Regions from separate parts of the Pectobacterium quasiaquaticum genome, predicted to be linked through region 2. Evidence: predicted binding sites of a transcription regulator. Region 2 holds the regulator's gene; each other region holds the start of a gene.

The links. The regulator sigma-54, encoded in region 2, starts transcription at its own class of promoters, with help from an activator protein. The targets are predictions, from matches to a motif close to GTTGGCACANNTTTCGCTNT.
Positions count from the first base shown of each region.
Region 1: glnA (glutamate--ammonia ligase) is a predicted target of sigma-54. The motif match lies at 4,955-4,974, and genes of this name have one in related genera.
Region 3: norV (anaerobic nitric oxide reductase flavorubredoxin) is a predicted target of sigma-54. The motif match lies at 1,974-1,993, and genes of this name have one in related genera.
Region 4: glnK (P-II family nitrogen regulator) is a predicted target of sigma-54. The motif match lies at 4,012-4,031, and genes of this name have one in related genera.

Region 1 covers NZ_CP065177.1:4,377,334-4,384,868, forward strand. The annotation lists gene IG609_RS19995 (NAD(P)/FAD-dependent oxidoreductase) at 1-172, shown strand, start outside; gene fabY (fatty acid biosynthesis protein FabY) at 536-1,477, opposite strand; gene dtd (D-aminoacyl-tRNA deacylase) at 1,584-2,021, opposite strand; gene yihX (glucose-1-phosphatase) at 2,086-2,697, opposite strand; gene typA (ribosome-dependent GTPase TypA) at 2,860-4,683, opposite strand; gene glnA (glutamate--ammonia ligase) at 5,053-6,462, shown strand; gene glnL (nitrogen regulation protein NR(II)) at 6,680-7,535, shown strand, end outside.
Region 2 covers NZ_CP065177.1:300,323-307,857, forward strand. The annotation lists gene yjgA (ribosome biogenesis factor YjgA) at 1-289, opposite strand, end outside; gene pmbA (metalloprotease PmbA) at 656-1,996, shown strand; gene rnk (nucleoside diphosphate kinase regulator) at 2,098-2,508, opposite strand; gene npr (PTS phosphocarrier protein NPr) at 2,803-3,075, opposite strand; gene rapZ (RNase adapter RapZ) at 3,107-3,964, opposite strand; gene ptsN (PTS IIA-like nitrogen regulatory protein PtsN) at 4,128-4,601, opposite strand; gene hpf (ribosome hibernation promoting factor) at 4,697-4,984, opposite strand; gene rpoN (RNA polymerase factor sigma-54) at 5,008-6,441, opposite strand; gene lptB (LPS export ABC transporter ATP-binding protein) at 6,491-7,216, opposite strand; gene lptA (lipopolysaccharide ABC transporter substrate-binding protein LptA) at 7,220-7,535, opposite strand, start outside.
Region 3 covers NZ_CP065177.1:3,497,778-3,505,312, reverse strand. The annotation lists gene norW (NADH:flavorubredoxin reductase NorW) at 1-390, opposite strand, end outside; gene norV (anaerobic nitric oxide reductase flavorubredoxin) at 401-1,930, opposite strand; gene norR (nitric oxide reductase transcriptional regulator NorR) at 2,096-3,634, shown strand; partial or broken gene IG609_RS16015 (fumarate hydratase C-terminal domain-containing protein) at 3,845-4,236, opposite strand; gene IG609_RS16010 (hypothetical protein) at 4,236-4,445, shown strand; gene IG609_RS20660 (transposase) at 4,512-4,673, shown strand; gene IG609_RS16005 (acyltransferase) at 4,708-5,160, shown strand; gene IG609_RS16000 (flavin-containing monooxygenase) at 5,192-6,724, opposite strand; gene IG609_RS15995 (SemiSWEET family sugar transporter) at 6,721-6,990, opposite strand; gene IG609_RS15990 (Gfo/Idh/MocA family protein) at 6,997-7,535, opposite strand, start outside.
Region 4 covers NZ_CP065177.1:3,226,423-3,233,957, forward strand. The annotation lists gene IG609_RS14775 (MGMT family protein) at 114-434, shown strand; gene IG609_RS14780 (YbaY family lipoprotein) at 454-1,035, opposite strand; gene tesB (acyl-CoA thioesterase II) at 1,246-2,109, shown strand; gene amtB (ammonium transporter AmtB) at 2,261-3,547, opposite strand; gene glnK (P-II family nitrogen regulator) at 3,587-3,925, opposite strand; gene IG609_RS14800 (SmdB family multidrug efflux ABC transporter permease/ATP-binding protein) at 4,286-6,064, opposite strand; gene IG609_RS14805 (SmdA family multidrug ABC transporter permease/ATP-binding protein) at 6,057-7,535, opposite strand, start outside.

The DNA of each region.
Region 1 (7,535 bases), 390 kb from region 2:
AACCGCTGCCGGACATATTCTGGCGGATTTGGCGCTGGGTGAAGACAACCCGCTGATCGTTGATATGCAATCCCTCGGACAGGCGAACTACCTGCCGCCACGCCCTTTCCTGGATGTGGGCGTGAACGGCTACTTGACGAGCGAACGCTGGAAAGCCCGAAGTGAGAGATAGCAGTGTTTGCTGATCGTTGGAAAACCTCTTCGTAGAGTGAAAACGATGATAATGGGATAGAAGAGTAAAGCGTTTGCGCCAAGGACAAAAACGTCAGGAACGTTTTTGAACGTCGCTTGCGACGGCCCTCAAAGGGTGGGTCTCAGGGATGAGATTCATATCTGCGCAAGCCGAGCTTACATGGACGAACTCGCAGCGTCTTTACGATCTATCCGTTACTCCCGCTCTACGGACTTTGTCAGCAACATCACCCAGTGAGAACTACGGGTATTATTATGGCGAAATGTGCTGGCTAACATGCAGCGTGATGTATTGATGGGAAGAACGTTATCATGCTTGGCTGTCACAATGATTAGCCACGGGCTAATCCACTACTGACCCGCCTTCTTCCAGTGGCGTATCTGGTTGAGCAGGCAGCACAATATAAACCCCTTCGAACAACGCCCCTTTACTGTCATCACCAAAGAGCTCAACATTGAGCTGCACGCGCGCCTTACGCCCACGCGCGAGACGATCCAAATCGCCACTCAGCGATCCTAAATCAGCGATGGCGTTCGGTCGGCCACTGACTGGCTTACTGTAACGAATGTGCGCATCCGCCAGAATAATCGTTCCACCGAGGTGCCGTTCACGCAGCAACAGCCAGATTAATCCCCACCCGGTGAGCGTAGCGAGAGAAAACATGCTGCCGGCAAAAAGCGTATGGTGCGGGTTCTGGTTGCCCGTTTCAGGCATGGTGGTAATAAATTGCTTTCCGGTGTACTGGCTTATCCGCACACCCATTTTTTCACTCAGGGGAATATGCTCGTACCACGCCTGCTGCAGCTGTCCGCACCAGTCAGGACGATGCAAAATATCATCCAGCGTCGCCACCGGTTTAATCATCAGGAAGTGCCGCACGGGTGTGGTTTGTGGCGCGGTGATCTCCCCCTGGTTAACAAAGCCCAGCTTGGAGAAAAAATCCATGGCGTCTTCTCGAGCGCTACAGACCACGCGCTTGACGCTTTCCTGACGCGCGACTGACTCCAGAGTAATCGCCACCAGCGTGCCTAACCCTTTCCCTCGGACGTCGGGGTGAACAGCTAAAAAACGGATTGCCGCTTCATTATCCGCATTGATAGAAAGACGCCCAATCGCAACCAGCCTCCCCTGTTCATCCACCACAGTTTGGTGATGTGCCAGAGCATCATAGGCATCACGCTCGGAGCCCAGCGGCTGATGTAGAGGTTTACGCAGCATTTCCCAGCGAAATTGATAGTACGCCTCCAGTTCTTCCGCGCTTTCAGGTACTCTCAAATGATACATAACCCTTCCTCTATACCGAGATGCCTCATTGCATCAGGGTTCATGAAATCAGACGGTTGAAGCAAATTTATAAGCGGGACGACAACGGTGATAGCACGTTAAAACGCTATGTCTGTAGCCAGAACGTCACTGGGCCATCATTCACTAATGCCACTTTCATATCCGCCGCAAACTGCCCTGTTTCTGTGTGAACGCCTTGCTCACGACACTGTCCGACAAAGTATTGATAGAGGCGATCGGCCTCTGAAGGATGTGCACCGCGAGAAAAACCAGGCCGCATGCCACGCTGCGTATCGGCAACGAGCGTAAACTGTGAAACCACCAGCACATTACCGCCAGCCTGACGAACATTGAGATTCATTTTCCCGTCATCGTCACCGAATATGCGGTAACCCAACACACGTTCGCAGAGTCGCGTGGCTTTTTGTTCGTCATCGCCCTGCTCAACGCCCAGCAGGATCAGTAAACCTTTATCGATTTTCCCAACCACACTGCCTTCTACCGTCACGCTGGCGCTGGATACTCGTTGAATTAGCGCAATCATAAAACCCAACTACTCCCGATGTTATCATTCCCAATAGGGGCTGTGTCCGCCCCTGCGATATAAATCATGCGTTAGCCGTCGTCGCCTGCATGGAGAAAAAATCCTGCACCACCTGACGATCGGTCACCAAAATGCTGTGAATTCCAAGGCTCTGTGCGGCATCGATATTTACGGCATTATCGTCAAAAAAAACGGTTTGCGCTGGCGTCACGCCTTCTTGCGTCAAGACGTATTGATAAATCGCCTGTTCCGGTTTACGTAATCCAATGTCTTGCGACAGATAGAGCTTGTCGGCCGCCGTCTCCACTTCAGGGAATAGTGCAGGCCAATGTGCACAATGAAGGCGATTGGTATTCGACAAAATCACCACACGGTGCCCTTGCTGACGCAGGCGCTGCATGATGCCGATAACCTCGGGACGCAGCGCGACAAAAATGGCCTGCCAGCCAGCGGTGAATTGTTCGAAGCTCAGAGCGATGCCCATTTCCTGGCACAGTCTGGTGGCAAACTCCTCGTCGCTGATCTCACCCCGCTCATGCTGTTCAAACGCTTCGCCCATGACAAAGCGCTCTTGCAACGTCGCGAGCGGCGCGCTACTCAGATTACTCCAGACACCCAATACTCTATTGAAATCAATATCTATGACGACATTGCCTAAATCAAAGATATACAGCATGGCAGTGACCTCCTGACGTAATCGTAGGATTTTCACTGTAGCGGGAAATGGCGAAACTGAACAGGGAGGAAATATAAAGGAAAGGTTAAAATAGAAAAAAACGCATAAAATTCAGGGCACCCGAAGGTGCCCTGTTGCGTAACAAGACAAATCCGTCTGAAATTAGACGTCTTTGCTGCCGCGGCTAGCGCGTTTACGATCGTTTTCAGTCAGGTGACGCTTACGAATACGAATAGACTGTGGCGTAACTTCAACCAGTTCGTCATCATCAATGAACTCCAGCGCTTGTTCCAGAGACATTTTGATCGCCGGAACCAGCGTGGTTGCTTCATCAGTACCCGATGCACGCATGTTGGTCAGTTTCTTACCGGTCAGACAGTTTACCGTCAGGTCGTTAGAACGTGAGTGAATACCGATGATCTGGCCTTCATACACTTCTGCACCGTGTCCGAGGAACAGCTTACCGCGATCCTGCAGGCTGAACAGCGCAAACGCGACGGCTTTACCCTGACCGTTAGAGATCAGTACGCCGTTCTGACGCTGGCCGATTTCACCCGGACGCACGTCATCGTAGTGACTGAACGTGGAGTACAGCAGACCAGTACCAGACGTCATGGTCATGAATTCGGTACGGAAACCGATCAGACCGCGAGCAGGGATCAGGTAATCCAGACGGATACGACCTTTGCCATCTGGGATCATGTCTTTCACATCACCCTTACGTTCACCCATGGCTTGCATGACTGAACCCTGGTGCTGTTCTTCGATGTCCAGCGTCACGTTTTCAAACGGCTCTTGGTTACGACCGTCGATAACGCGGTTGATAACTTTCGGACGTGATACGGCCAGTTCAAAGCCTTCACGACGCATGTTTTCGATCAGAACTGACAGGTGCAGCTCACCACGACCAGAAACGCGGAACGCATCAGCATCTTCGGTTTCGTCAACGCGCAGGGCAACGTTGTGTACCAGCTCTTTGTTCAGACGCTCCAGAATCTGGCGCGACGTAACATACTTACCTTCTTTACCACAGAATGGTGAAGTATTGACGTTGAAGAACATGGTAACGGTAGGTTCATCGACGCTCAGTGCTGGCAGCGCTTCGACATTCTGTGGATCACAGATGGTGTCGGAAATGTTCAGCTCGCCCAAACCGGTGATCGCGATGATATCGCCTGCTTCCGCTTCAGTCGCGTCGATACGCTCCAGACCCAGGTGAGTCAGAACTTTACCGACTTTACCGTTACGGGTTTTGCCTTCGCTATCAACAATAGTAACTTGTTGGTTAGGCTTAACTTTACCGCGCTTGATACGGCCGATACCGATAACGCCAACATAGTTGTTGTAGTCCAGCTGAGAGATCTGCATCTGGAACGGCGCATCCATCTCAACCTGAGGCGGAGAAACGTGATCGACAATCGCCTGATACAGCGGAGTCATATCTTCCGCCATGTCGGTATGGTCGAGACCCGCGATACCATTCAGCGCAGAAGCATAAATGATCGGGAAATCCAGCTGCTCGTCAGTCGCATCCAGGTTCACGAACAGGTCGAATACCTGATCGACAACCCAGTCAGGACGTGCACCAGGACGGTCAACTTTGTTGATAACCACAATGGGCTTCAGACCGTTGGCAAATGCTTTTTTGGTCACGAAACGCGTTTGCGGCATCGGGCCATCCATCGCATCAACAACCAGCAGTACCGAGTCAACCATCGACATGACACGCTCAACCTCGCCGCCGAAGTCGGCGTGTCCCGGGGTATCTACGATGTTAATACGGTAGTCTTTCCAATTAATGGCGGTATTTTTTGCGAGGATGGTAATTCCACGCTCTTTCTCCAAATCGTTGGAGTCCATTACACGCTCGGTTGCTTCGACACGTTCACCGAACGTTCCGGATTGTTGCAACAGCTTGTCAACCAGGGTGGTTTTCCCATGGTCAACGTGCGCAATAATGGCGATGTTACGCAAATTTTCGATCACAGCTTTGCCTCAGGCATTTAGAAATAGCGCGCTATTGTACACGTATTAATCGAGGGACTAAACAAGATCACAAGCATCTATGATAAACAACCTAGAGCTGCCTGCTTTGTGATCCCTTTCACGGTGCAAAAGCGCTACAAGCGAACATGAATGCACTAAATAAGTGCAATAATTCACATATAGAGCACCATTTTGGTGCTTTAGACTATAATGGTGCAGTGGGTTTACGTGAGAAAGCCCCACAGAGCAACACATTGCACACATTTAAAAAGTTGGCACACTTTTAGCTTTAGTCTACTCACGGCAACAACATCAATCCACAACGATATTCGTTCCACGACGATAAATGACCAATCGGGAGAACCAAGTATGTCCGCAGAACATGTTTTGACGATGCTGAATGAGCACGAAGTGAAGTTTGTTGATTTACGCTTCACGGATACTAAAGGTAAAGAGCAGCACGTCACCATTCCGGCTCATCAAGTCAATGCCGACTTCTTCGAAGAAGGTAAAATGTTTGATGGTTCTTCGATTGGCGGCTGGAAAGGTATTAACGAATCAGACATGGTTCTAATGCCCGATGCCAGCACCGCAATGATCGACCCGTTCTTCGAAGATTCTACACTGATCATTCGTTGTGACATCCTCGAGCCAGGCACGATGCAAGGTTATGATCGCGACCCGCGTTCTATCGCTAAACGTGCGGAAGATTTCCTGCGTTCTTCCGGCATTGCCGATACCGTCCTGTTCGGGCCTGAGCCAGAATTCTTCCTGTTCGATGACATCCGTTTCGGCAGCAGCACGTCCGGTTCCCACGTTGCTATCGACGATATCGAAGCTTACTGGAACTCCGGTAAAGCCTACGAAGGCGGTAACAAAGGTCACCGTCCAGGTCTGAAAGGCGGCTACTTCCCAGTTCCACCAGTCGATTCATCACAGGACATCCGTTCTGCTATGTGTCTGACCATGGAGCAAATGGGTCTGGTTGTTGAAGCTCACCACCACGAAGTGGCTACCGCGGGTCAGAACGAAGTGGCTACCCGCTTCAACACCATGACCAAAAAAGCTGACGAAATTCAGATCTACAAATATGTCGTGCATAACGTGGCTCACGCTTACGGTAAAACCGCGACCTTCATGCCAAAACCTATGTTCGGTGATAACGGTTCAGGTATGCACTGCCACATGTCTCTGTCTAAAGACGGCACGAACCTGTTCGCTGGCGACAAATACGGCGGCCTGTCTGAATTGGCACTGTTCTACATCGGCGGTGTTATCAAGCACGCTAAAGCCATCAACGCCTTGGCTAACCCGACCACCAACTCTTACAAGCGTCTGGTCCCAGGCTACGAAGCACCTGTTATGCTGGCTTACTCTGCCCGTAACCGTTCTGCTTCAATCCGTATCCCAGTGGTTGCTAGCCCGAAAGCACGTCGTATCGAAGCACGCTTCCCAGATCCAGCAGCTAACCCATACCTGTGCTTCGCTGCACTGTTGATGGCTGGCCTCGACGGCATCATCAACAAAATCCACCCTGGCGATGCGATGGACAAAAACTTGTACGACCTGCCACCAGAAGAAGAAGCAGAGATTCCAAAAGTTGCAGGTTCTCTGGACGAGGCCCTGGCTGCACTGAACGAAGACCGCGAGTTCCTGACTCGTGGTGGTGTGTTCACCGACGACGCTATCGACGCGTACATCGAGCTGCGTAAGCCTGAGATTGACCGCGTTCGTATGACGCCACACCCAGTTGAGTTCGAACTGTACTACAGCGTCTAATAACTACAGCGTCTAATCTTTACCTCGGCGTGGTTGGGTATGCTAATACCCAATCATGGCCGATAAACAACAGAATACTAATAATTTTGTTTTTGTTGCCGTGGAAACGCTTCAGCCCATCTTCGGATGGGCTTTTTTCACCACCGGCATTGGCCGTTGCGACGTAACATCCATCATCCACACTACAATGCACCACGACGGTGCGGGAGTCTGCGTTATGGCAACAGGCACGCTGCCCGATGCTGGGCAGATCCTAAATTCCCTGATAAACAGCATCTTATTGCTGGATAACGATCTGGCTATTCACTATTCCAACCCAGCAGCACAGCAATTACTGGCACAAAGCTCGCGTAAATTATCCGGCACGCCGCTGCCCGATTTGCTGGGATACTTTTCTCTGAATGTCGATTTGCTGCGTGAAAGTCTGGATTCAGGGCAAGGTTTTACGGATAACGAAGTCACCCTCGTCGTGGATGGTAAAGCGCACATCATGTCGCTCACCGCTCAGCGGGTACAAAACGATTTTATCCTACTGGAAATGGCGCCGATGGATAACCAGCGCCGTCTCAGCCAGGAACAGCTTCAACATGCACAACAGCAGGCTGCCCGTGATTTGGTCCGGGGTCTGGCGCATGAGATAAAAAATCCGCTTGGCGGATTGCGTGGTGCCGCGCAGTTGCTTGCTAAAGCACTGCCCGACCCGGCATTGACGGAATATACCAAGGTCATCATTGAACAGGCGGATCGCCTGCGTAATCTGGTTGATCGCCTGCTCGGGCCACAGCAGCCCGGCCTGCACGTCACCCAAAGCATCCACCAGGTCGCTGAACGCGTTTGTCAGCTCGTCTCTCTGGAAAAGCCAGATAACGTGACGCTGGTGAAAGACTATGACCCTAGCCTGCCAGAGCTGACGCACGACCCCGATCAAATTGAACAGGTACTGCTGAATATTACCCGCAACGCGCTACAGGCGCTGGGCGAGGAAGGCGGGACGATTACGATACGTACCCGCACGGCTTTTCAGCTTACGTTACACGGTGTGCGCTATCGTCTCGCCGCGCGTATTGACGTGG
Region 2 (7,535 bases):
TCGGCTCTGGATCGCGGGCGCGCAGCATTTTACCAATCAACTGTAGCTGACGGCGGCGACCTTCTTTCTTGATCCGCTGTGCCAGTTCCACCGCTGCACGCAGATCGTCGTCCAACGGGATCTTTTCCAGAGCGTTCTTGCCCAGATCGACCAGTTCCGCGCCGAGATCTTTCAGCGCTTCGGCATCGCGCTTTATTTCACTTTTGCTGACCCAGATAATTTCATCATCTTCGTCGTCTTCTTGGTTATCGGGGACGTCATTCAGCCAGTCTTCGTACTTTTGCTTCATGGTTGGCTCCTAAAAAGTGTCCAGGAGCAATTCGTAACGCTACGCGTAGCGGCTCCGGGATGGTGAACAGCGTGCCCACCAGAAAAAAGAGGCTGATACTAACAGGTTTGGGCTTTGTGCGAAATTGTCCGTAGATCCTGTTAGACTAGAAAGCATTATGCTACACCTTTTTATGCTCGTCATACTTCAAGTTGCATGTGCGTTGGCTGCGTTCACTCACCCGAATCACTTACTTGAGTAAGCTCATCGGGATTCCTTCGCTTGCCGCCTTCCTGAAACTTGAATTATTTAGAGCATATTTCTCTCTACTCATATTTTTCGAGTGGGGATGATGGTGAGCTTTCTTCCACTCATTATGGCAGAACAATGACGATAACTACTCAGGTTGCAGAGCAGCGTAAAGCGCTGGAGCTCGCGGTTGCTCAGGCGCTGGAACTGGCGCGTGCCGGTTCTGATGCAGCAGAAGTCGCGGTGTCAAAAACGACGGGCATTAGCGTCAGTACCCGTTATGGCGAGGTTGAAAATGTTGAATTCAACAGCGATGGCGCGTTGGGCATTACGGTTTATCACCAACAGCGTAAAGGCAGCGCATCGTCTACCGATCTCAGCCCGGATGCGATAGCCCGTACCGTACAGGCCGCGCTAGATATTGCGCGTTATACCTCTGTCGATCCTTTTGCTGGCCCGGCAGATCGAGATCTTCTGGCGTTCGACGCGCCGGATCTGGATCTGTTCCATCCAACTGAGCTGGATGCGGATCGCGGCATTGAATTAGCCGCTCGCGCAGAGCAGGCCGCATTACAGGCGGATAAGCGCATTACTAACACCGAAGGCGGCAGTTTTAACAGCCACTACGGCGTGAAGGTGTTCGGCAATAGCCACGGCCTGCTGAAAAGCTACTGCTCTAGCCGTCATTCCATGTCCAGCTGTGTGATTGCCGAAGTGAATGGCGATATGGAGCGGGATTATGCCTATACCGTTGGCCGTGCGCTGGATGACTTGCGCAGCCCGGAATGGGTGGGCGAAGAATGCGCGCGCCGCACGCTATCCCGCCTGTCACCGCGTAAGCTGCCTACCATGCAGGCACCGGTGATGTTCTCTGCCGAAGTAGCGACAGGCCTGTTTGGCCATTTGGTTGGCGCGATCAGCGGCGGTAGCGTTTACCGTAAATCGACCTTCCTGCTGGACAAACTGGGTCAACAGATTCTGCCAGAGTGGCTGACGATTGAGGAACAGCCGCATCTGCTGAGAGGGCTGGCCTCTACGCCGTTCGATAGCGAAGGCGTGCGGACGCAGGCGCGTGACATTGTGAAGGCGGGCGTGTTGCAGACCTGGCTCATGACAAGCTACTCCGCGCGTAAGCTGGGAATGCAGAGCACCGGCCATGCGGGTGGCATTCATAACTGGCGGATTGCCGGACAGGGGCTGGATTTTAACGGGATGTTGAAACAGATGGGCAAAGGCCTGCTGGTGACCGAACTGATGGGGCAGGGTGTGAGCGGTGTGACGGGGGATTATTCCCGTGGCGCATCCGGCTTCTGGGTCGAAAACGGCGAAATTCAGTATCCGGTCAGCGAGATTACTATCGCGGGTAACCTGAAAGACATGCTGCGCAATATTGTGACGGTGGGGAATGATATCGAAACCCGAAGCAATATCCAGTGTGGTTCCGTTCTGCTGCCAGATATGAAGATCGCAGGGGAATAAACCTGCTCTGTGTGAGTCACCGTCGCCGTCGGCAGTGTCCGACGGCTGTTACTCTATACCGATATTGGCATGTATTTATAGCAGAGTAGCACCTTGCTAATTTAGCGGTGGTACTCGCCTGCGGCTTCTGGCTGATAGAGTAGTTCTAGTACTTCAATTCGCGTTTCTTCACCGTTTGGCAACTGCCAGGTGATCGAATTTCCCACATGCATTCCCAATAGTGCTGCGCCCAGCGGAGCCATCACCGACAGCGGTTCTTGACTGTCCTTCACCGCGGCCGGATAAACCAGCGTGCGGATGTGCTCTTCGTTGGTATTCAGATCGCGGAAACGCACCCGACTATTCATGGTGACGACATGTGAGGGAATTGATGCCGAAGGCAGAATGTCCGCCCGATCCAGCTCCTCATTCAACGCCTGTGCGATATCGCTGTCCGCAAAGGCGGGCTGCTCCAATAACATATCCAGACGTTCTGCATCCAATTCACTGATTGTCAGGTTAGGTTTCGTCATACTCCTCTCCAGTTGGTATTTTCAGATGATATAAAAATAACCCCCCGCACCCAAAGGAGCAGGGGGTATAAGAAAATATTATGATTTATAGAGGTAGATAGTAGGAGGTTCGGAAGGGAAAGTGAAGCGCTCCTTGTCACGAAGGCTGGCAGATACCCGTCATACTTCAAGCTGCTTGTGCGTTGGCTTCCCTTACTCACCCCAGTCACTTACTTGTGTAAGCTCCTGAGGATTCGCGCGATTGCCGCCTTCACGCAACTCGAATTATTTAGGGTATAGCCTGCTAAGGAAATGCTAGTCCTCGTCGAACCCGGCTTCGAACAGCCCAATGACGGCGGCAAGCGCCTGTTCTTCATCTGGGCCTGTCGCTTCTACTTCGATGAGTCGCCCTTTGGCCGAGTCCAGCATTAGCATGGCAATCACGCTGCTGGCTTCGGCTTCGGTGCCGCTGTCATTACGCAGTATCACTTCGGCACCAAAGCTCTGCACCAGCTCGAACAGCTTCATGGCTGGGCGAGCGTGCATGCCTAGCTTGTTTTTGATTTCAACCGTTTGCCGGACTGTCATAGGTTACCTAGTTGTACTGGTTTGCCGAATATTATGAAGGTTTACGTTTTTCCAGCGTACGGTGTCGCGACTGCACGTTCTTACCGCGTGAGCGGAAGTAATCTGCCAACTGTTCGGCGACATAGACGGAACGGTGTTTACCGCCCGTACAGCCAATGGCGACAGTCAAATAGCTGCGGTTATTGGTTTCCAGCATCGGCAGCCACAGTTCCAGATAGCTGCGAGTCTGGTAGATGAAGTTGTGAACTTCGGTGTGCCTGTCGAGGAAGGACGCAACGGGCTTATCCAGACCGGTCATCGGGCGCAGTTTCGGATCCCAATGCGGGTTCGGCAGGAAGCGCACGTCAAAGACGTAATCCGCATCGATAGGGATACCGTGCTTGAAGCCGAACGATTCGAAGACCATCGTGAGCTCGCGTTCTCGCTTGCCGAGCAGCCGGGTACGCAGCATTTCGGCCAGTTCATGTACCGACATCTCTGAGGTATCGATAATCAGATCGGCACGTGAACGCAACGGCTCCAGCAGGTCGCTTTCTTCATCAATCGCGCTTTCCAGTGATAGATTCTTGCTGGAGAGCGGGTGAAGGCGACGGGTGTCGCTGTAGCGACGAATCAGCGTATTGCGATCGGCATCCAGAAACAGCAATTGAGGCGAGAAGCTGGGTGGCAGTTGCTCCATGGCATGCTCGAAGATCTCGGGTGATTCCGGCATATTGCGCACATCAATGCTGACTGCAGCGGAAATATTACGTGCCGCAAGCGTATTAGCCAGTTCTGGCAGTAGAACCACTGGTAGGTTATCTACGCAGTAGAACCCCATATCTTCCAGTGCGCGCAGGGCGACAGATTTCCCTGAACCTGAGCGACCACTGACAATCATCAGCACCATCTGACGACTCCCCTCTGGCAACGTGATAGCGAATTTTCATTGCCACTGTTTTTATAAAAAAGTGATGTATAGCTAAAAAAATGACGGCTTAGCGCAGGGATTGCAAGCATTCTCTGAATCCATGGCGAATCGCCCGTCATCGTGAACATGACAACCATCCGGCTTAACCAGCTTCCGTCATAATCTGGTACAGCTCTTCATCGCTTTGCGCCGCACGCAGGCGCCGACAAACCGTTTTATCCGCCAGCCGCTTGGCAACAAGCGACAGGGTATGCAAATGGGTTTTACATTGTTCCGCTGGAACCAGCAAGGCAAAAAGCAGATCAACGGCCTGATTATCAATAGCATCGAAAGCGATCGGTTGCTCTAACTGGATGAAAACACCGATGGCGCCCAGCGCATTATCGTCTTCCAACTTACCGTGAGGAATGGCAATGCCGCCGCCGATTCCCGTGCTGCCCATCCGCTCCCGGGTCAGGATGGCATCAAAGATAATCTGCGAAGGAATGTTAAGCTGCCTGGCGGCCAGCTCACTGATAATTTCCAATGCCCGTTTTTTACTCTGGCAGTGGACCGTGCTTCGGGTGCACTCAGGACGTAATACGGTGCTGAGCTGCAATACGGGATCGTGGTTCATTTTATTTTCACTTAACGACTCTTTCACTTCTGGTGATCCCGACCCATCAAATGGATGGGCCGAGTTTGTCCTTTGCCAAACGGCAAAGGAGAAAATTAGTGTTGCTTGAGTTTATCTTTATGCTTATTGAGCTGTCTCGCCAGCTTATCAATCAATAAATCTATCGCGGCGTACATATCTGCCGCCTCTGAGGTCGCATGCAGTTCGCCGCCATTAACGTGGAGCGTGGCCTCGGCAATTTGCTGAACTTTTTCCACTCTCAATACCACATTGACCTGATTAATCCGGTCAAAATACTGCTCTAATTTGGCAAACTTGCCATTGACAAAATCACGCAGTGGTTCAGTGATCTCGATGTGGTGGCCGGTAATGTTGAGCTGCATAGTGTCTTCCTTCTCTGTTGAGATCAAACCAGTTGTTTACGCTGATTCGATGGTGGGATAGATAAAGACTCTCGGTATTTTGCCACGGTTCGACGCGCCACGATGATGCCCTGATCGGAGAGCAGCGCCGTCAGCTTGCTATCGCTCAGTGGCTTCACGGGGTTTTCCGCTGCAATAAGCTTCTTCACCAACGCGCGGATTGCCGTTGACGAGGCTTCTCCGCCGCTATCGGTATTAACGTGGCTGGAGAAGAAATATTTTAGCTCAAAAATGCCGCGCGGGCTGTGCAGGAACTTCTGTGTCGTCACGCGTGAGATGGTCGATTCATGCATATCCACCGCTTGCGCGATGTCTGCTAGTACCATGGGCTTCATGAATTCTTCACCCTGATCGAAGAAATCCTGCTGCTGTTCGACGATGCAGCGGGTGACCTTCAGCAGCGTGTCATTGCGGCTTTCCAGGCTTTTAATGAGCCAGCGCGCTTCTTGCAGATTGCTGCGGATAAACTGCCCGTCGCTGTCGTTGCGCGCGCTGTTACCCAGCGCAGCGTATTGCTGGTTAATTTGCAACCGAGGAACGCTGTCGGTGTTCAGTTCGACGGTCCAGATCCCCTGAACTTTACGTACCAGCACGTCAGGAATCACGTATTCGGATTCACCGGTGTTGATCGATTGTCCCGGACGGGGATCGAGCGATTGGATCAGCGCCAGCGCTTCTTTCAGCACCTCTTCTTTCAGACGAGTAACGCGGATCAGGCTGCGGAAATCATGGTTGGCTAACAGATCGAGATGATCGCTGACGATCAGGCGCGCTTCGGTCAGGCGTGGCGTGTCGTCGGCGAATTGGGAAAGCTGCACCAGCAGACAATCACGTAGATCGCGAGCGGCGACGCCAACGGGATCGAAGCGCTGCACGCGTTTGAGTACGGCTTCAACCTCTTCCAGCGTCACGTCATCGTCACCGATGCTCTCAAGAATGTCCTGCAGCGGTACGGTCAGGTAACCGGTGTTGTCCACCGCATCGACGATAGAGGTCGCGATAGCCGCATCGGTGTCGGAAAACGGCGTCAGCTCAACTTGCCACATCAGGTAATCCTGAAGCGTTTGCGTGGTTTCACCTTGATAAATCGGCAGTTCTTCATCGCGATAGTCGGTGCCAGTGCCCGATGGTGTGCCTGCGGAGTAAATTTCATCCCAGGTGGCATCGAGCGGCAATTCTTCTGGCATGTCCCTTTGTTCAAGGGCTTCACCGGTATCCAGTGAATCGCTGTCTGCCTTTTCAAATGACTCGATTTCGTCGTGCTGATCCGTTTGTTCGAGCAACGGATTACTTTCTAACGCCAGTTGAATCTCCTGTTGCAATTCAAGCGTGGACAGTTGCAACAGGCGGATCGCCTGTTGGAGCTGTGGAGTCATGGCCAGTTGCTGGCTAAGCCTGAGTTGCAAACCTTGCTTCATAAATCGCGCTAACGTCCCATAAGTACTGCAAAGAGAAGATATTACCCTATCAGAGTCGGAAGCCTTCGCCCAGATAGACGCGTTTCACCTGTTCATCGGCCAGAATATCGGTCGGTGAACCGTGGGCGATCAGGTTACCCTGACTCACGATGTAGGCTCGTTCACAAACATCAAGCGTTTCGCGGACGTTATGATCGGTAATCAACACGCCAAGCCCGCTGTCACGCAGATGCTCAATGATTTTTTTAATATCCAGTACGGAGATCGGGTCTACGCCCGCAAACGGTTCATCCAGCAGGATGAACTTCGGATTCGCTGCCAGCGCACGCGCAATCTCTACGCGGCGTCTTTCTCCACCGGACAGCGATTGTCCCAGACTATCGCGCAAATGAATAATATGGAATTCTTCCATTAGCTCATTGGCACGATCTTCCTGCTGTTCGGTCGTCAGATCTTTACGGATCTGTAATACCGCCATCAGGTTGTCATAGACGCTTAAGCGCCGAAAAATAGAGGCTTCCTGCGGCAGATAGCCGATGCCGCGCAGGGCGCGTTCGTGCAGGGGAAGCAGGCTGATGTCATTGTCGTCAATGACGATGCGGCCTTCATCACGCGGAACGATGCCTACGACCATGTAGAACGTTGTCGTTTTGCCGGCACCATTCGGCCCTAGCAGGCCGACGATTTCACCAGAATTAACAGTGAGGCTGACGTTTTCCACGACTTTACGGCCTTTGTACGCCTTGGCTAGATTTTCTGCGGTTAGTGTTGCCATAACTTATTCAGTGACCCGTGGTTGCGATTGCTGAGAACGAGAAGGCTGGCTCTTGTTCTCTTTCTCCTGAAGCTGAGAAGGGACCAACACCGTCGTCACGCGTTTTCCTTTGTCGCTGGTCGCTTCCATCTGCTGCTGTTTTACCAGATAAGTGATGCGATCGCCTTTGACATTGCTGTCCTGCTGTTCCAGATAGGCATTGCCTGTCAGCACCAGAAAGTCGGTGGCCAGCTCGTAGCGGATTTTCTGCGCGCGCCCTTTTACCGGTTTGCCGTTGTCCTGCATCTGGTAGAACGTCACAGGGTTGCCGTAACCTTCG
Region 3 (7,535 bases), 1.3 Mb from region 2:
GTATTCCTGCTGACTATTGAGCGTCAACATATGTTCGCGTCCCGGAATCGGCGGCACCATCGCGCTGGCACCGGTCGCGAACACCAGCTTGTGGTAATCGTAACGATCCGTGCCGCAGATGACCTGTTGTGCATGGCGGTCGATGGCGGTGACGCGCGTATTGGCCAGCAGCGCAATGCGGTTTTCTTCAGCAAACGCGGTTGCTGACATCTTGGTCAGATCGTCAGCATGCTGTTGCAGGCTCATCATATGGCTTAGATCCGGCTTGTTGTACTCATCGCCGCTGTCGGCAGTAATCAGGCGGATAGGGCAGTGTGCATCCAGCTTGCGTAGCTGCCGGATGAGCTGGCGGGCGGCAAAGCCCGCGCCAATAATCACGATATCTTTCATCATCCTCTCCTTAGCGAATCGGATTGAAAACGTCTTTGCCCAGCCCACATTCCGGGCAGAGGAAGCTGTCTGGTACGTCCGACCACATGGTGCCAGGGGTGACATCCTGCATCGGCTCACCGAGCGCCGGATCGTAGATCCACTGGCAGACGCTGCACTGCATACAGCCGTTTTCTGACTGTGCCGCCGGCTGTGTGGTTGCCTGTGGTGCAGCGACTTCATTGCATCCGCAGGCGCTCTCGGCTGGGGCGCTCACATTCTGCGGGGCGGTGGTGGTTTGCGGTGCCGCAGCGATCTGTTTTACGGGAGAGATGACGCGACGGGCAGGCGTATCATCCAGAGGATGCAGTGCCCACTGACGCGCGATTTCGCGACCGTGCTCGCGACAAATTTCCAGCGCGGAACCATCAGGACGCCATTTGGTTTTCAGCGCCAGCGTGGTTTCAAAACCGGCATCCATCAGACGGGTTTGTACGCGGTCTACCGCGCCGCCGTTCCAGCCGTAGCTGCCGAACGCCGAGGCTTTCTTGTTTTGGAAACGCAGACCGGTGATCTCTTCCAGCATGGCAGCGACCTTCGGCATCATCACGTTATTCATGGTGGATGAACCGACTAACACGCCTTTCGAGCGGAAGACCTGTGTCAGGATCTCGTTCTTGTCGTGACGGGCGACGTTGTAAATTTTTACCGCTACGCCGGGATCGACATCGTTGATACCTTGCGCAATAGCGTCGGCCATCATGCGGGTGTTATTGGACATGGTGTCGTAAAACAGCGTGATGCGATCTTCCTGATAGCTGTCTGCCCACTTCAGATACAGGTGAATGATCTGGGCAGGATCGTCGCGCCATACCACGCCGTGCGAGGTTGCAACCATCGACAGCGGCAGGTTAAAGCCCAGCACTTCGTGGATCTTGGCGGTCACCAGGCGGCTGAATGGCGTCAGAATATTGGCGAAATAGCGTTGGCACTGCTCGAACAGTTCAGTCTGATCGACTTCATCATTGAACAGGTGCTCATCGCAGTAGTGTTGGCCGAACGCATCGTTACTGAACAGCACGGCGTCCTCGGTCATGTAGGTCATCATACTGTCCGGCCAGTGCAGCATCGGCGTTTCGATAAAGATCAACTGCTTACCGTTGCCGATATCCAGTGTGTCGCCGGTTTTGACCGTGTGAAAATTCCACTCAGGGTGGTGATGGTGACCGGTAATGGAATCGATCGCATTGTAGGTGCAGTAAATTGGCGTGTTGGGAATACGCGCCATCAGCTCGCTCAGTGCCCCAGCGTGATCCTCCTCGGCGTGGTTGATCACGATGTAGTCAATCGTGTTCAGATCCACTTCCGCCATCAGGTTTTGCACAAACTCACGGCTGAATTTGTGATCGACGGTATCGATCAGCACGGTTTTTTCTTCACGGATCAGGTAGCTGTTGTAGCTGCTGCCTTGCAGCGTCTTGTATTCAGTGCCGTGAAAATCACGGACTTCCCAGTCGCGTTGTCCAACCCAGTGGATATTGTTCTTTACGTGAATCGTCATGTTCTGAAACCTCAATAGTCGTATACGGGAATATGCTGTAGAGATTGCAGGAAGTGTGCCAGTTTTTAATTTATTGATTTATAACGCTTTAATAAATATTGATTGTCAAAATGACATATTTTATTTATTGTCTTAATGACACAGGTTCTGTCATTAGGACACACCATGACACTCTCTATTAACGCCCTTGCCCGTATCGCTATCGAACTGCAAATGGGGCTATCGAATCAGGATCGTTTCCAGCGCTTAATCAACAGCCTGCGCCAACTGCTGCGCTGTGATGCCTCGGCGCTGTTGCGTTACGAGAATCAGCTGTTCCGCCCGCTGGCGATCGACGGTCTGGCACCGGATGTACTGGGACGACGCTTTCGTCTGTCCGATCATCCCCGTCTGGAGGCGATTGCCCGCGCGGGTGACGTGGTGCGCTTTCCGGCAGACAGCCAGCTTCCCGATCCCTATGACGGTCTGATCCCCAGTCAGGAGGATCTTAAGGTGCACGCCTGCGTTGGCCTGCCGCTGTTTGCCAATCAAAACCTGATCGGGGCACTGACTGTGGACGGCATGGATCCGTGTCAGTTCGACCATTTTAGCGATGAAGAGCTGCGGCTGGTGGGGGCGATGGCGGCGGCGGCGCTGAGTAACGCGCTGCTGATGGAGCGTCTTGAGCGGCAGTTGCCCGCGCCGGTGCGGGCTGAAAGTCCGGCGGCGGAAAGCGTCGAGGAAATGGTCGGGCTGTCGGAACCGATGCAGCGGTTGAAGAAAGAGGTCGATATTGTCGCGGGCTCCGATCTGAACGTGCTGATTATGGGAGAAACCGGCGTTGGTAAAGAGCTGGTGGCGAGAGCGATTCATCGTGGTTCCAGCCGGGCAAGTCATCCTCTGGTGTACCTGAACTGCGCCGCGCTGCCGGAGTCGGTTGCGGAGAGCGAGCTGTTTGGTCATGTGAAGGGCGCGTTTACCGGTGCGATCCACCATCGAACCGGCAAGTTTGAAATGGCGGATAACGGCACGCTGTTTCTGGATGAGATTGGCGAACTGTCGCTGACGCTACAGGCGAAGCTGCTGCGCGTATTGCAGTATGGCGATCTCCAGCGCGTGGGGGATGACAGCAGTCTGAAAGTGAACGTGCGCGTGCTGGCGGCGACTAACCGCGATCTACGGCAGGCGGTGCTGGATGGCGCTTTCCGTGCTGACTTGTTCCACCGTCTGAGCGTGTTTCCGCTGTCTGTACCCCCGCTGCGTGAGCGCAGTCAGGATGTGGCACTGCTGGCGGGATTCTTCTGCGAGCGCAGCCGCGTGCAACTGGGGCTGGCACGGCTGGCGCTGACGGCAGATGCGGGCGCGCTACTGGAACAATACGACTGGCCGGGGAATGTGCGCGAGCTGGAACACGCCATTTACCGTGCTACCGTGCTGGCAAGAGCGGGACAGGAATCGGGTGAGGTGCTGTTAGGCCCTGAACATTTCAATCTTGAACTTCCCTCTCAGCCCGTTCATGCGACCTCCGGTTCATCGGGCGTTATCGACACGGCACCCGCCTATTTCATCAGCGGTGGCCTGCGGGAGGCAACGGACGACTATCAGCGTCGGATCATCCAACACACGCTGGCACGCCATGAAGGCAACTGGTCATCCTGCGCAAGAGAACTAGAAATGGACAGCGGCAATCTGCATCGTCTGGCGAAGCGGTTGGGCATCAAATAAAAAACGCCCCGAAAATCGGGGCGCTGTAGACCGTAGACAAACCTCTTTACCGAACGAAAACGGGAGTAACGGAATAGAAGAGTAAAGCGTTTGCGCCATGGATGGCGCAACCCGAGCGCACATGGACGTGTTTACAGCGACTTTACGATCTATCCGTTACTCCCGCTCGGCTGGCGTTAGTGGCTAACCTCTAATCACGGTAGGAATGAGTTAACCGCATTTCACGCACTTGGCGCTCTGAATCACCTGGAAGAAGTCGTTGCCTTTATCATCGACCAGAATAAAGGCCGGGAAATCTTCGACTTCGATTTTCCAGATGGCTTCCATTCCCAGTTCAGGGTATTCGACGCAGGTCAGGCTCTTGATGCTGTTCTGCGCCAGAATCGCAGCCGGGCCGCCGATGCTGCCAAGGTAGAAGCCGCCGTGTTTATGGCACGCGTCGGTCACCTGCTGGCTGCGGTTGCCTTTTGCCAGCATGATCATGCTGCCGCCGTTGGCCTGCAATAAATCGACGTAGGAATCCATACGGCCAGCGGTCGTTGGCCTAACGAGCCGGACGGGTAGCCTTCTGGCGTTTTTGCCGGGCCTGCAGGCGGAAGTGGTGTATGACCTGTTCCATGTTGTGGCGAAGTTTGGCCGGGAAGTTATCGACAGGGTGAGGGGTGACCAGGCGAATCAGCCGACTGGGCATGAGGTGAAACTGGCAGAGTTACTGGAGCCGTTAAATACGGTGTATATGATGAAAACAGCGCTGAAAGAGCTGTGGTATGCCTCGGATAAAGATGTTGCGCAGCGTCGCTGGAATGAGTGATACAGGTAGGCACAGAAAAGTTGCATCAGGGCGTTGCAGTAGTTCGCTGATAAGTTGGAGGGTTACGTGAGCGGCATAATCGCGAGTGTCACGCATCGTCTGAATACCAGCGTACTTGATGGAATGAACAACAGGATCAAAGTGATAAAACGGATGGCATACGAATACTGGGATAACGACTACTTTTTTATGAAGATAAAAGCAGCGTTCCCCAGTAAAGTGCGATGAACCTTATTAATTAGACCTTATTCTGGATAATTCTATGAAATTGTTAGAAAGCGAAATTCGCGACGTGATTTCAGGAAATAACGTCACCATCATCAGACCTGCCAATATTTATGAATGTGAACTCAAGGATAACGTATTCATTGGCCCTTTTGTTGAGATACAGAAAGGGTGTCTAATTGGTAGTGGTAGCCGGGTTCAGTCACACACATTTATCTGTGAAAACGTAACATTAGGCATGAACTGCTTCATCGGCCATAACGTGACGTTCGCAAACGATCTGTTTCATTCCGGTGCGCCGGACCCTTCACCGAATAACTGGATCACCATTTCCCTCGGAGATTCGGTCATTGTGGGAAGCGGAGCCACCATTCTGTCACCATATATATGCAGTGGTTCCGTCATCGGCGCAGGTTCCGTCGTGGTTAAACAGATTGAGGTAAAAGGGATTTATGCAGGAAACCCAGCAAAATTAATCAGGCTATTATGAAAAGTAAAAGGGCCTGTTACGGCCCTTTTTATCAGAGATAGATTTGTGAGTATGGTAGATATGCGGAAATGGATTCTTGTGGTTCTTTACCAACTGCCGCCCTGTATTCAGCGTCAGTTATATCACCTTTGCTAAGCAAATGACTGAGAACTTCTCTCCCCAGCCCTGACAGTATCTGTATTTTTGCAGTACTGAAATCAAACATATTATCTATCATACCTGGCTCCGGAGTTACCGGCGACCTAGCCAGATAGCCAGGTTTAACCACACTGGTAATTATGTTCCAGTAAGAGGAAAAGTCCCTAGAAGGATCTGGGATGAGGCCCGCCCGCAACCCTATACGGATGGTTTCCAGCCAGCTGTCATAAAAGCGTTTAACATGCAGTGAAGCCATGTGTTCAGCGCACCAGTCCTGCATAACAATTTTCTCCGGAAGTTCTGAATTCCCAGTGAAAACATTAATAACCCATTGGCTGATAATATCAAAGTAGGGAAATGCAGCACCGAAACCAGCAGTATCTACAGGAGGATTGATGACAGCGAGAGTAGGATCTTCCGTCCAAAAAAAATGTTCATACAGCTGTTTCCTGTCAAAACCTGGAACGAACGAATAATCAGGCATTTCGTAACCGGTACAGGTAATGATGACATCATATTTTTCCTGAGTTTCGTCAACGAATTCGATACACCCTTTATCCGTGAAACGCTCTACCTGAGGTTTAACCTTTATCTGGCCAGCGGCCACGTTAGGTATGATCTTTTCGTTAACGTGAACCGCATTATTATTCGCAAGGTCTGGCAATAAACCAGATGCACGGTAGGTCTGCATGTAGTCAGGCATAATGTTATCGAGATAATCGATAAATTCTGAATAATTCATGTGACTCAACATCCACCTGCCCAAATAGGAATGCATCATATCATTCGGACCAGTTCGGAATTGTCTTGGGAGGTAGAGCCCCATTTTTTTTACCGAAATACTCACTGTATTTGCATAGGGAACAAGATCTGAAGCAATATCAGCTCCACTGACACCACCACCTATGACGAGAATATTCTGCCCTTTAAATTTTTCCGGCTCGTGGTATTCCCGTGATGAGATCACCGTTCCTGAGAAGTGTTCAGCTCCGGACAAAGCCGGCGTACGTGGTTGCCAGAGTTCACCTGTTGCAATGATGACTCTGTCAAAAACATCCTCCCTGAATCGTCCTTCACAATCACTGCTGATCAACCAACTCTCTGATGTCTTTCGGAGTGAAATCACTTCAGTATTCAGCCGGGTAGCCTCACGAATATCATCTGAACCGGCCATCGCCGAAAGATATCCGAACACCTCCTCCACACCGGGAAATGCATCGATAGATCCCGGAGGGAAGTCCGTATAATGAAACGCATCCCGAGAATTTTGCATTCGAGCGTTACGATAAGCACCACCGCTCCTAGGGTTCCATATCCCTCCTATCTGAGTATTTTTCTCAAACAAAACAACAGAATGACCTGTCTGAATAGCGTTGCGAGCTGATATCAATCCGGCGGGACCTGCACCGATGATCGCAATATTCATACGTGTTTTCTCCTGCGGTTGAGAAGTGTCATGATCAGCACCGGTGCCGCCAGAAACAATGTGACAATATTAGCGGCGAGCACAGCAAAATCAGAGCGTTGGATGCCATAAACAATCCATGAAATAACCCCGATGAGGAACATAATGTACATTACAAGGGAGATACCTTCGGTATTGCGCGTCCGGAGCGTTTTGATACTTTGAGGTGCAAACGCAAACGTCGTAAAAAATGCGGCAAACAGCCCAGTAAAAAGAATAGTGTCCATTTTCTTTCAGAATGCCTCGATAATTTCCTGGATGTGAATACCTGACGACAAATCCGCCAGCATCGGGGTTGATGTGCCTTGTTTAACAAGGGCACACCAATCGTCATGAAGATGAATAAATGAATCCGACCAGAACGGAAGTTCTCGTGGAGGGTCAGGTAAACGTTTCACACCGTCGAAACGAATAGTTTCAGTACCGGTCTCATTAAACAGGCTCAGAACCAGACTGTTTTCCTGATGAGTGGTATATCGTATCTCTCCCTTCTCAAACACGATCTGCATGTGCAGCCCCAGATTCTGCCCTGTTTCAGATTTACTGGCATGAATTCTGAAATAGGCTCCCTTCTCTGAACACCCCATCACATACCCGTTATCATCCACTTCAACCAGACCATCTGATTTTTCGCCCACACGTGTTCCCTTTACCGTCCTGATCCCGTTAAGAGCAACTGGGCTTTCGCCTATAAAACAAAACAGGTCCAAGAGATGGCAGGAGAGATCGCCCAGTGCACCACTGCTCTTGATCTGCTGGGCAGAGTCACGCC
Region 4 (7,535 bases), 1.5 Mb from region 2:
CGGCGATGAGATAGGCAATTGCAAGCTAACCCACACTAACCGTTGTTTTCTTACCCACCTCACTATGCCACTATGATACTCAATCGGTTTAGGAACAGCAGGAACATCCGCTGATGTCAGAAGAAAACGATAATTTCCGCCAGCGCGTTTTTCAAATCGTTGCGGCAATCCCTTACGGAAAAATAGCGACCTATGGCGACATCGCACAGCTTGCTGACTCGCCCAGAGCATCCCGACAAGTCGGTGGGGTATTAAAACGTCTGCCAAAAGACAGCAAACTCCCCTGGCATCGGGTAATCAACCGTAAAGGCGAAATATCGCTGGTTGGTGGAGACTATGTGCGTCAAAAGTCAGCGCTACAGGCGGAGGGCATTATTTTCAATCGTCAGGGAAAAGTTGATCTTGCGAAATACCGCTGGCAATACGCGCCATAACAGCGCGTATCCAGATGAATTACCAGATGGTCTGTGGTGCCGTAGATGACTGGCTAGGCTGCCCCTGAAGCATATGAGGGCTCTGATTCGTCGGGTTAGACATCATTGATCCCTTATTTTTCGCCGGTAAGGGAACTGAGGGGACAGGTACTAACACTAAATCGGCGTTATTTACCCCGTTGCTAATAACCGGTAAGACGTTCTCCGTCACCATCACGATCCGATTATCGATTGCAATCGCAGCGCTGAGTAAGATACGTGCATTGGGCTGGATATCAGTTGGGTTATACGGTAGCTCGAATTGGAAAGGTGCCTGCTTTCCTTCTGTACGCGTCACACGCTGGGTAATCACTTTTGAAGGCGCATCCGCCAGCGATGCATCAGACACGGTAACGGTCAAAACGGCGTTGTGAGGTAGCGCAATCCGCTGACGAATATTCACCGTACCCGTTACCACAGGCATTGCGACAGCCGGACGCTGTGAGGAAACACTGGTGACAGGTGCGCCTGTCTGAGGAGAAACGCCATAATCACTCCTCTGTGCACATGCAGCCAGAGTCATCGATAACGTGATACCACCTAAGATATGCCATAATTTCATTCGGTCAGTCTCCTTTATTATTGTCAGACTACCGGTATCGAAAACCGGCATTCATAAATAGTATGATTCAACCAACACAATAATGATGGTGCAATATTCTGATATTTCCCTGAAATCCACATATTTATTGCAGTAAAATCTACAAAATTAGATTTTATATATTAAAAACAAACAAGTAACTAGCCATTCGCATCCATTGGGGCCGATACCATGAGTCAATCACTACAACATCTTCTCGACCTCCTGCATTTAGAGAAGCTCGAGGAAGGGCTATTTCGCGGACAAAGCGATGATTTGGGGCTGCGTCAGGTCTTTGGCGGGCAGGTTGTCGGCCAGGCCATGTCGGCCGCCAAACAGACTGTCCCTGTCGAGCGCAACATTCATTCATTCCACAGCTACTTTTTGCTACCCGGCGATAGCCAGAAACCGATTATTTATGACGTTGAAAACCTACGCGACGGCAACAGCTTCAGCGCCAGACGCGTTAGAGCTATCCAGAATGGTCGCCCTATTTTTTATATGACCGCCTCATTCCAAAGTCATGAAGAAGGGTTTGAGCACCAAAATGTGATGCCAAACGTCGCACCACCTGAGGATCTGAAATCTGAGCAGGAAATCGCACAAGGCATGCAGCACCTTCTGCCGCCCCGCTTTCGCGATAAATTTATTCAGGCCAGCCCGATTGAGATGCGCCCAGTTAAATTCCATAACCCACTAAAAGGCGAAGTGGACGAGCCAGTGCGACACGTCTGGTGCCGTGCCAGCAGCCCGCTACCGGACGATAAACGTATTCACCAATATCTGCTCGGCTATACGTCTGACTGCAATTTCCTACTCACAGCCTTGCAGCCTCACGGCATTGGCTTTTTGGAACCCGGTATGCAAGTCGCCACAATCGATCACTCTATGTGGTTCCATCGTGATTTCCGGCTGGATGACTGGCTGTTATATACCGTCGAAAGCACGTCTGCATCCGGTGCCCGTGGTTTCGTTCGTGGGCAATTCTATACCCGGGAAGGCGTGCTGGTTGCATCCAGCGTGCAGGAAGGCGTCATACGTCGCCGCCAGCCGTAAAACCTGCGGCAGCCTCGTAACGTAAAAGACTACCGCCGAAAGAGGTGGTTTAAAGCTGATAATAGTTTAAAGCTGATAATAAAACAGGCGTGGAGTTTCCCCACGCCTGCCTACTGTACTCACACGATCTTACTGATTAATTTACGCGATCTTATTGGTTGTAAGCACTCTCGCCGTGGCTGTTGACGTCCAGACCTTCGCGCTCTTGATCTTCAGGTACACGCAGGCCAACAACCATATCCGCGATCTTGAAGGCGACAAATGCCACCACGCCAGACCACACCAGACAAATAATCACGCTAAACAGTTGCACCCAAACTTGGTGTGCCATCGTCACGCCTTCCGCATAGCCAGTACCACCCAGTGATGCTGAGGTAAATACGCCAGTCAGGATACAGCCAACGATACCGCACACGCCGTGAACACCGAACACATCGCACGGGTCATCCACACGCAGCCATCTTTTCAGTACCGTCACGCCCCACAGACCTGCAACGCCACCGGCCAGACCGATGATCAATGCACCGCCGACGCCAACCGTACCCGCTGCAGGCGTGATTGCCACCAGACCAGCGATACAACCAGAGCATGCGCCCAGAAGAGAAGGCTTACCACGTACCATCCACTCACCGCCAACCCATGCTAGAATTGCAGCAGCAGTCGCGACAACGGTGTTCAGGAAAGCCAGAGCAGCGATACCGTTCGCAGCACCGGCAGAACCGGCATTGAAACCAAACCAGCCGATGTACAGAATCGCCGTACCGATAAATACCATGGGCAGGTTATGCGGTTTGAAGGCTTCTTTGCCAAAACCAGCACGTTTACCCAGCAGGTAAGCCCCCACCAACCCAGCAACCGCAGCGTTGATGTGAACCACCGTACCACCAGCGAAGTCCAACGCACCATCCGCAGCAAGATAGCCACCGCCCCATACCATGTGCGTCATCGGCAGGTAGGAGAACGTCAGCCACAGCGCAACGAAGATCAGCACCGCAGAGAAACGAATACGCTCAGCAATCGCACCGACAATCAGCGCGACGGTGATGCAGGCAAAGGAAGCCTGATAGGCCACATGTACAAATTGATAATAGGTGCCGCTGATGGACTCAATCCCGATGCCTTTCAGCATAAAGGTGCTGAAACCACCGAAGAAAGCATTCCCTTCACTGAACGCTAGGCTATATCCGTAAACCACCCACAGGATACAAACCATCGCGAACGTTACGCTCACCTGTGTCATCATGGACAGAACGTTCTTAGAACGAATCAGGCCGCCGTAAAACAGTGCAATGCCCGGTATAGTCATAAAGAGTACCAGCGCGGTACAAATCATAATAAAAGCGTTATCCGCTTTATCAATCGTCGGTGTCGCAGCCATTGCCCAGGACGGGAGTAATGCCGCCACACCGAGACCTAATGAAGAGAGTCGTTTTTTCATTTTCATCCATCCCTATTTACGTATCTACGCTAGGTGTTGTTAAAGTGCGGCTTCGTCAGTTTCACCCGTACGAATACGGATAACTCTTTGCAACTCGGCGACAAAAATTTTGCCGTCACCAATTTTCCCGGTATACGCGGCTTTGCTGATGACATCGATCACTTCATCCAGTTGATCGTCTGCAATTGCGATATCAATTTTTACCTTGGGTAAAAAGTTAACGCTGTACTCCGCGCCGCGATATAGCTCCGCATGCCCTTTCTGACGACCAAATCCTTTCACCTCAGTGACGGTGAGTCCCTGGATGCCGACAGAAGATAACGCTTCACGTACATCTTCCAGCTTGAATGGTTTTATCACCACAGTAACCAGTTTCATTTATCTTCCCCCTAGCCATTACGTTCAGGCTTTCGCCCGTCACTTGTTCGATTACATGCTCTATGAAGTCGGTCTACGTCATGACTAAAGCAAAGAGTGTGCCATAAATTATTTATCTGACATAAATCAGGAAAGAGAACGCGATTAACGATAAGAAAGGGCAAAAGGAAAACAGTATGGGAAAGAAATGCAGGAAGATTTGGGCAAAAACCGCACCAATACAGTGCATGAAGAGTGTTTTCAGTGCAACTCGGGGGGGAGCCAGAATCACGATGCTTATTGATGGTGCGAAGCCACGAATAGACTGTCGGTCTGCACCACACAAGGCGGTGCAGACCGAGATACTATCCCAGATCAGTCTCAGTGCGCAGGACAAGCCTCAGTGCTAGTGGCTGCAAGATCCTCTCCGGCAAGTTGCAATTGATACATTTGATAATAGCGCCCCTGCTGTTGCAGCAGTTGCTCATGCGTTCCCCGCTCAACGGTTTGCCCATGATTGAGAACCATAATCGTGTCGGCCTCAACGATAGTGGAAAGCCGATGGGCGATGATAATTAAGGTCGTTTGTTCCCTGATAATGCGCAGCGCCTTTTGTACCGCCTGCTCCGTACCCGAATCAATATTCGCCGTCGCTTCATCAAGAATCAGGATTTTAGGCGTTTGCACCAGTACTCGCGCAATCGCCAGCAGTTGCTTCTGTCCAGTAGACAGGTTATTCCCCTGTTCACCAATGCGCGTGTGCAATCCTTCAGGAAAAGCCCGAACCAGTTCGGCAAGCTGCACCACTTCCAGCACGTGCCAGACGGCCTCTTCGCTGATATCACGCCCCAGCGTTACATTCACAAACATGGATTCCGCCAGCACAACTGGATCCTGTTGCACCATTGCCACATTTTGGCGCAACACCGCATGGGAGAGCGTCGACAGCGGACGGCCATCAAGCTGAATCTCACCCTCATCTGGCGCGTAATACCCCATAAGCAAACTGGCTAGCGTACTTTTCCCACTGCCGGTATGCCCTACCAGCGCGACGAATCCGCGCTCTGGTATCGTCAGAGAAATATTCTGTAGCACACGTTTTTCTGTGCCATACGAGAAAGAAACTTCATCAATATCGACGCGCCCAGTCGCCAGAGGACGCTCATCATCGCCATAGCGCTGCTTTTTGCCATCCATCAATTCAAAGATACGCTCACCAGCGACGACCGCCTGCTGTAACATGGACTGCTGGGTTGTCAGTTCAATCAGAGGTTCATTCAGACGGCCCAAATAGTTGATAAACGCGTACAAGACCCCGACGCCAACCGATCCCATTGAGCTGAAACCGAATTGGATTAACAAGCCACACAGCACCATCGCGGCAAACAGGCTCAGTAGCGGCCGCAACAGGAAACCTTCTAGACGCAGGGCCTTCATCCGCGCTTTATAATGTTCATAGCTGGCTGCGCCCAGTTTCTTGCCAAAGCGAGCCTGCTGACGAAACTGCTGAATAACGCCCATGCCATTAATTACTTCATTGAAACCATCATTAATGTCGGCCAGATAGCTCCGCACCTTGCGCACAATCGGCGTACTAAAACGATGGTACAGCACCATAACTGTCGCAACCGCAGGGAAAATCATCAACGCAACCAGCGCCATCTGCCAGTTCAGACTGAACATCGCCACCAACATGGCACCAACCAGCGCCGCACTGCGTAATACCGTTGACACCACCATGACGTACAGGTCTTTAACCACCTCGGTGTCATTGGTGACGCGTGAAATCAGTTGCCCAACGGGTTGCGTATCAAATGTACTCAACGGCTGGCGCAACGCCGCATCCATCACATCAATGCGCAGTTGCTGGACGACACCGACCGCAACGCGGTTGAACAGCAGCGTCTGAAAATAGTGTAGAGAGGCCGCCAGAATTTGTAGCAGGATATAGGCCATTGCCAAGCCAGCCGCAATCGCCAGCGGAAAGTGGCCTTTTGCCACCAGATCGTCAATAAAATAGCTCACCAATATAGGGCCGGAAACTTCTGCGGCGGCAGCAACCCACAACATCACGACACCTGACATCAGCGGTTTTCGCCAGGGGGAACCATAGGCCAGCAGACGTTTCAGGGTTGGCCAAAACTGTTGAGGGCTATTCATTTTTCGTTCCTTCCAACTGCGGCACATCATCCAGCGCCGCCTCCAACTGTTGATAACGGTGCATATCCCGATACCAGCCGGGTTGTGCCGCCAGCATCCGATGTGTGCCACGCTGCACCGTTTGTCCTTGCTGCAACACCACGATTTCATTCGCTTCGGTTAAGGCTGACAGACGGTGTGCACTGATGATCAGCGTCCGCTTTTCGCCCCATGTTTTGAGATTCTGCAAAATCTGGTGTTCCGTTCGTCCATCAACCGCAGACAGCGCATCGTCCAGCACCAGAATTTCAGCATCCAGCAGTAATGCACGGGCAATCGCGATCCGCTGTTTTTGACCGCCTGATAACATTACGCCGCGCTCTCCGACCTCCGTCTGATAACCCTGAGGCAAACGCAGAATGTCGTCATGAACGCTGGCAAGGCGTGCCGCCTGTTCAATCTGTTGTTGGGTAGCATCAGGCCGACCCAGTGCGATGTTTTGCGCCACCGTATCGGAAAACAAAAAGGGCATTTGCCCCACAACGGCAAAACGGCTCCGAAGTTCATCTAACCGAATCGCGCTCAATGGACGATCGTGATAACGAATCTCTCCCGACTGAGCATCGAAATGACGCAATATCAACGCCAGCAGCGTACTTTTCCCCGACCCGGTCGGCCCACACAGCCCCAGCATATTGCCCGGTGCCAGCGTAAACTGAATATGTTGTAAAGCATCACGAGTAGTATCTGGGTAGCGAAACGCAGAGATATTCACGTCCAGCACGCCCCGCTCGGCAGGCAAGGATTCCTCACCGTCTTTCACCACGAGATCTTCCGCAAGCAGTTGACGAATACGGCTATATGCCGCACTACCACGCTCAACAATATTAAACATCCAGGCCAGCGCCAACATCGGCCAGATCATTAACCCCAGGTACATGACAAAGCTGGTCAACAAGCCTAACGTCAGCGAGCCGTTAATCACCATCCAACTGCCGCCGCCAATCGCCAGCAAATTCGACAGCCCGACGGCAATATAAATGGTGGGATCAAAGCGGGCATCAACGCGGGCAACATGCATATTTTTGGCACCAGCATCCGCCGCAACCTGTGCAAAACGCGCGGACTGATAGTTTTCCAACCCGAAGGCTTTAATCATCCGAATGCTGGTCAAGCCTTCCTGCGCCTGATCGTTAAGCGAAGAAAACGCGGCCTGTGCTGATTTAAAACGGTTATGCAGTTGGGTGCCGTAGCGTTTGATGAAAATCGCCATGACCGGCATCGGAAGTAGCGCCAACAGGGTCAGTTCCCAACTGATTTGAGTACACATGACAACCAGTACGGCACACCCCATCACCATTGAATCGACCAGTGTCAGCACGCCCTCTCCGGCGGCAAAGACCACGCGATCGACATCGTTAGTCGCACGCGCCATCAGATCGCCGGTTCGGTGACGTTGATAAAATGCCGGATGCTGACGGCTCAGTTGGCG